Regions from separate parts of the Paludibacterium flexuosum genome, predicted to be linked through region 3. Evidence: predicted binding sites of a transcription regulator. Region 3 holds the regulator's gene; each other region holds the start of a gene.
What was found. The regulator FNR, encoded in region 3, switches genes on or off when oxygen is low (the NO sensors DNR and NnrR bind a similar motif). The targets are predictions, from matches to a motif close to TTGATNNNNATCAA.
Positions count from the first base shown of each region.

Region 1: AACH39_RS00075 (DUF3149 domain-containing protein) is a predicted target of FNR. The motif match lies at 1,185-1,198, and genes of this name have one in related genera.
Region 2: AACH39_RS09905 (phosphoketolase family protein) is a predicted target of FNR. The motif match lies at 1,176-1,189, and genes of this name have one in related genera.

Region 1 covers NZ_AP029060.1:17,100-19,284, forward strand. The annotation lists gene AACH39_RS00070 (glutathione S-transferase) at 1-894, shown strand, start outside; gene AACH39_RS00075 (DUF3149 domain-containing protein) at 967-1,101, opposite strand; gene fabI (enoyl-ACP reductase FabI) at 1,276-2,067, opposite strand.
Region 2 covers NZ_AP029060.1:2,069,352-2,071,536, reverse strand. The annotation lists gene AACH39_RS09905 (phosphoketolase family protein) at 1-1,087, opposite strand, end outside; gene AACH39_RS09900 (TlpA disulfide reductase family protein) at 1,358-1,828, opposite strand; gene gshA (glutamate--cysteine ligase) at 2,037-2,185, shown strand, end outside.
Region 3 covers NZ_AP029060.1:1,699,766-1,701,950, reverse strand. The annotation lists gene AACH39_RS08035 (DUF1853 family protein) at 1-846, shown strand, start outside; gene fnr (fumarate/nitrate reduction transcriptional regulator Fnr) at 874-1,623, opposite strand; gene hemN (oxygen-independent coproporphyrinogen III oxidase) at 1,733-2,185, shown strand, end outside.

The sequences.
Region 1 (2,185 bases), 1.7 Mb from region 3:
CATCACTATGCCGCTTCCCCCTACTCGGAAAAAATCCGTCTGATGCTGGGGCAGCGTCAGCTGCCATGGTTGTCGGTGGCGATGCCGCCAGTGTTGCCCAAGCCGGACCTGATGCAGCTGACACATGGCTACCGGCGCGCGCCGGTGCTGCAGATCGGTGCCGATATCTATTGTGATTCAGCACTGATCGCCGACGAAATTGAGCGTCGTTTCCCCCAGCCTGCGCAGCCGACGCCGCATGGTCGCGCACTGGCCGAAGTGTTGAGCCACTGGGTGGATATCGAGTTGTTCTGGCTGACTGTGCGTCTGGTCATGGGGCGGCACGCGGAGCAGATTCCGCAGTTCATGCTGGATGATCGCGCGGCGATGCACCGGCAATATGATTTCTCGCGCCAGACCCTGGTGGCCGACCTGCCGCAGGTGACGGCACAGCTGCGCCCGATGCTGGCCTGGCTGGATGCGCTGCTGACCGGACAGTCTTTCTTTGCCGGCGCGCTGCCGTCCGGCGGCGATTTTGGCGTCTACCATCCGCTGTGGTTCCTGAATAATATCGGTGCGCTGAACGAGCTGGCACCGCAGGATGGTCCTTTGCTGGCCTGGTTCGGCCGCATGACGGCGTTCGGTCATGGCGAGCATGCCGAACTCTCCGCTGCTGAGGCGATTCATCTGGCGTGGTCGGCACAGCCGGAGAAGGCCGGGGGTGTTGCCGAACCGGGCTGGCAGGTCGGGATGCCGGTGTCGGTGATGCCGGAAGGCTATCCGCTGGAGGCCGTCCATGGGGCGCTGTGCGGATTGACGGCACAGCGCATCTCCCTGGCGGTGGAGACCCCCGCCGGCGGACATTTGCACCTGCACTTCCCGCGGCTCGGTTATCAACTGACGCAGGCTGACTAGGCAAGCAGCCCGCCTTGCCTTTCCGGCGTGGCGGGCCGAGGTGGCCACGGGGCGGCCGCAGGTCCTGCGGCTTTACTTCGGTCCGGTCTGTTTGGATTTGCGGATCAGAATGCCGGCACAGCCGACGACAACGATGGTGGCAAACACGATGGTCACCAGGCTGAGAAGGCCGACATCGTCCGAAAGAAGTTGCTGAATCAGTGCCATGGTCCGCTCCTGTTGGTTTAACGGTCGTTATCCGAATGACATTATTTCTGAATCTAAATTAACCATTGTGCTGGTATGGTTTTTTGATGCAGATCAACGGTGCGGCGGGTGGAAAAACAAAACCCCACACGGCCTGCTGGCGGTGTGGGGCTGGCGACGGAGCGTGCCGGAGGGTCAGTCTTCTTCCGGGACGTTCAGCGCATTATTGCTGTAACCGGCGTCGACATAGGTGATCTCGCCGGTGATGCCGGAGGCGAGGTCGGACAGCAGGAAGGCGGCGGCATTGCCGACTTCTTCCGTCGTGACGTTGCGGCGCAGCGAGGACTGGCCGGCGACATGGTTCAGCAGCTTGGAGAAGTCCTTGATGCCCGAGGCCGCCAGCGTCTTGATCGGACCGGCGGAGATCCCGTTGACACGGATGCCGTCACGACCCAGTGCGCTGGCCATGAAGCGGACGCCGGCCTCCAGGCTGGCCTTGGCCAGACCCATCACGTTGTAGTTGGGGATGGCACGGATGGCACCCAGATACGACAGCGTCAGCAGGGCAGACTTGCGTCCCTGCATCATCGGGCGCGCGGCCTTGGCCAGTGCCGGGAAGCTGTAGGACGACACGTCGTGGGCAATCTGGAAGGCTTCGCGCGACAGCGAGTCGAGGAAGTCGCCGTTGAGCGCTTCGCGCGGTGCGAAGGCAATGGCATGTACCAGCCCGTCCAGCCCGTCCCAGTCCTTGCCCAGATCGACGAACAGCTGTTCGATTTCGGCATCGTTCTGCACGTCGCAGCGATAGACCAGCTTGCTGCCGAATTCGGCAGCCATTTCGCGCACGCGGTCTTCCAGCTTGTCAACGACATAGGTGAAGGCAAGTTCCGCACCCTCGCGATGACAGGCCTGGGCGATGCCGTAGGCGATGGATCGGTTGGAGATCATGCCGGTGATCAGAATTTTTTTTCCTTGCAGGAAACCCATCGTCAGTCCTTCTAACTAAACATAGCCTGCCATTATACCCAAGCCGGGCAGAAAACGCAGACCATAATTGTAGGACAAAAAATTGGCCATGCCGGTTTGTGTCAACCCTGCTCAGACC
Region 2 (2,185 bases), 370 kb from region 3:
CACTCATGCGCAGTTCGCCATGCGGCGCCAGGGCCGCCAGGTCCGGACGCAGGGCGCCGGATTCGGTGAACAGTTCATCCGGGCCATAGCTCTTGAGCCAGGTTTCCAGTGCGTTGATGTGCTCCGGGGTCATGTCGGAGAACGGCACCTGGTGACTGCGCCAGTAGCCTTCCACCTTCTTGCCGTCGATTTCCTTCGGTCCCGTCCAGCCCTTGGGGGTCTTGAGGATGATCATCGGCCATTTCGGACGCGACAGCGGTTTGCCGGCCTTGTCTTCACGGGCGGCGCGCGCCTTGATATCGGCGATTTCGTCCATGATGGTGTCGAGTGTCGCGGCCATCTTGCGGTGGATGGCGGCGAAATCGTCCGGATCCTTGCCGATATCGACGAAGTAAGGCTTGTGACCATAGCCTTCGAACAGCTTGGTCAGTTCATCGGTCGACAGACGGGCCAAGACGGTCGGGTTGGCAATCTTGTAGCCGTTCAGATGCAGAATCGGCAGCACCACGCCATCACGCAGCGGGTTGAGGAATTTGTTGGAGTGCCAGCTGGTGGCCAGCGGACCGGTTTCGGCTTCGCCATCCCCCACGACGCAGGCGGCGATCAGCTCCGGATTGTCGAAGACCGCGCCATAGGCGTGCGAGACCGAGTAGCCCAGCTCACCGCCTTCGTGCATCGAGCCCGGGGTTTCCGGTGCCACATGCGAGGGAATGCCGCCCGGGAAGGAGAACTGCTTGCACAGTTTGCGCAGGCCTTCATGATCTTGCGAGACGTTCGGGTAAACCTCGGAGTAGGAGCCTTCCAGCCAGCTGTTGGCCACCAGACCCGGACCACCATGGCCAGGACCGGTGATATAGATCATCGGTTGCTTGCGGGCGTTGATGACACGGTTGAGGTGAACGTAGATGAAGTTCAGGCCGGGTGTCGTCCCCCAGTGGCCCATCAGGCGTGGCTTGATATGCTCGCGCTGCAGCGGTTGGCGCAGCAGCGGGTTGTCCATAAGGTAGATCTGGCCGACGGAGAGATAGTTGGCGGCGCGCCAGTAGGCGTGCATTTTATCCATCAGCGATTTGCCGAGTTGTGCCATGGGGAGTCCCGTATGAGTGCTGGAAAAAGGCCTACGCGAGGAGTCCGTAGAGTGAAATCGCAGTATAGGATGGCACCTGTATCTTTATATGATGCAAATCAAATAATTCGAAATATCTTTATGTAGAACTAAGCATTGGGGGCGAAAAAAAGCCCGCAAATGGCAAAAAATTTGCCGGCGGGCCGACTTTTCTGAGCGGAAAATGATGTGTGTGGTCAGTTTTTTTGATCGAAATGCGCTTTTTTTGCTTCTTGTTGTGTGTTTGCCTGGTTACTTTAATGCTTTTTGCAGGGTGGCTTCGTTGATCTCACCAATCCAGCGTTGCAAAATTTGACCGTTTTTGTCGATCAGCAGGGTAAAGGGGATATTTATCGTCGGGTTGCCCAGTGCGGGGAGCAAATCCGTGCTGTTTTCGTCGCCAATCCAGATGGGGTAGCGAATTTTTTGCTGCTGAACGAACTGTTGGACTGGTTTTTTTTCATCCAGGGCAATGCCAACCACCACGACGTTGCGTGGTTGCCATTTCTGGCTGAAGGCATTGAGCATGGGCATTTCCTTGCGGCACGGGCTGCACCAGGTGCCCCAGAAATTGACGATGACCCGCTTGCCGCGCAAGTCGGCCAATTTGACCTGGCGGCCATTCAGGTCGGTGAAGATCGTCTGGTCGAGTGCCGTGGCGTGGCTCAGGCCGGGCAGGAGGAGCAGGAGGCAAAGGAGCGGTCGGAGCAGGCGGATCATCATGGTGTTCTCTGGCGAAAAGTTCTGACAGTGCACGGGGCGAACGGGCTTGGTGCTAAAATGACACGGAATCCGGACAAGCGTTCAATCATAACGTGGCAGATGGTGTCATGCGAGCCGGTTTTGTGATTGTTTGTCATGTCCACAGGGTTGAATATCCTCGTGTCAACCCCCACCACTGAGCCATCTTCATTCTTCCTAGGAGGGCGTGATGCCCATACCGCACCTTTCCAATGTGCAGACCGGTCCCTTGCTGGAGCTGGAACGCCGCATCCTCGAGGCGCAGCCACAGATCGAGCACTGGTTCCGCAGTCAGTGGCATAACCATGCCACCCCGTTTTACGGCTCGGTCGATCTGCG
Region 3 (2,185 bases):
CTGACCGGCCGCGCACCCTGGCTCACGCCAGACGACCTGCCCGATGCGCTGCTGCTGGGGGCCGACGGGATGAGGCGCCTGGCGATGCTGGACAACGATCCGGCGCCACTGCGCCGCTGGCTGGCGGCTCGTCCCGTCAGGCGGCTTGGCCACTATGCCGAGCAACTGCTGGCTTTCTGGTTTGACCATTCCCCCCATATCGAGCTGGTTGCGCACAATCTGGTGCTGCGCGACAAAGGGCTGACGCTGGGTGAGTTCGACTTCCTGCTGCGTATTGATGGCCAGCCCTGGCATCTGGAAACCTGCAGCAAATTCTATCTGCAGTGCGGAAAGGGGGCGTCAGGCCTGGTGGGCCCCAGTCTGCGCGATGCCTGGCTGCTGAAACAGGACAAGCTGGCTCAGCAATTGAGGCTGAGTCGCCATGCGCTGGCCCGACAAGTCCTGCCGCCGGGGTTTGAGGCACCGCGCACCGGGGCACTGGTGCGTGGCTGCTTTTTTTACCGTCAGGCGCCTGACGAGGCGGCATTCGCGCCGGCAACCCAATGGCAAGGCTGGATGGCTGACTGCGAACAGCCCTGGCCCTGTCGCGACGCCTCCAGTCGCTGGCTGTGGCTGCCGCGCATGCGCTGGCTGTCGCCGGCGCTGGCCGCCAGCGGCGAGGTGGGGTCGGCACAGGCCCTGCGTGTGCAGATGACACAAGCCGAGGCGCCTCAAATGGTGGCGGAAATGGTGGCAGAGGAGGGGGGATGGCGCGAATTGCGGCGCGGCTTTGTTCTGCCGTCGCGCTGGCCGGATGCCGGGCGGCTGGTGCAGCTGCAGCAGCAAATGCCAACGGGCGCCTGCTGAGCGGCGCCCGTTGTCGGGACTGGCAAGTTACTCCGCGTTGTTGGAGTGGATGCAGCCGGCGATCAGTTGCTTGAGTTCTTCCGGTTTCACCAGCTGAATGTGCTTGTGATCGACGCTGATCCAGCCCTGTTGCTGGAACTTCGACAGCGTGCGGCTGACGGTTTCCAGTTTCAGGCCGAGGAAGCTGCCGATTTCCTCGCGGCTCATGCGCAGGATGAAGTCATTGGCGGCGAAGCCACGGATGGCCAGACGCTGGGACAGGTTGAGCAGGAACGCGGCCAGACGCTCTTCTGCCTTCATGTTGCCAAGAAGCAACATGACGTTCTGATCGCGGACAATCTCGCGGCTCATCAGGCGGAAGAAATGGTGCTGCAGGCTGGGGATGTCGCGACCAAGGCTCTCGATTCGATTGAACGGCAGTTCGCAGACTTCGCTGTCTTCCAGGGCGATGGCATCGCAGCCATGGATGTTGGAAGACACGCCATCCAGCCCCATCAGCTCGCCGGACATCAGGAAGCCCGTGACCTGCTCGCGGCCATCCTGGCTGGAGACGCAGGTCTTGAAGAAGCCGGTGCGCACGGCGAACAGCGACTTGAAGCCCTCGCCGCTGCGGAACAGATACTCGCCCCGTTTGATGCGACGGCTCTGGCGGATGACGGCATCAAGCTGCGTCATCTCTTCGCGATTCAGTCCGACGGGCAGGCAGAGTTCGCGCAAGCTGCAGTTGGAGCAGGAGAGCTTGAGCGCATGCAATTGGATGGTGGTCTGGTCAGTCATGCCGTTTTTTGAGCAACCTTTAATTGAACCTTGACTCTTGTCAAAGCGGAATTCAAATGTTTTCCGCAAATTTACCAGCCCACCACCGGTTTTTCCATCAAATACCGACATGACCACCATCCATTCGTTTTCTCCGGAGCATTTCGAGTTCGATCGACAACTGATCGAACGGCTGGAAGGCTCCGGCCCGAGATACACCTCATACCCGACTGCAGACCGCTTTCATGCGGATTTCGGCGAGGCCGATTATCGTCATTGGCTCAAACAGCGTCGCATCGGGGCGAATAGTAAAGCTGTATCATTATATGCTCATTTACCATTTTGCAATACTGTTTGCTATTACTGTGCCTGTAACAAGATCATCACCAAGGACAAGAGCAAGGCAGATATCTACCTCGACTACCTGGAAAAAGAGGTAGAAATGGTGGCAAATGCCGTCGGTGAGCGAGAAAAAGTCATTCAGTTGCATTTTGGTGGCGGTACGCCGACCTTCTTGTCGGATGCGCAACTCGAACGACTGATGAATATCCTGCGCGGGCATTTCGACTTTTTGCCGGAAGGT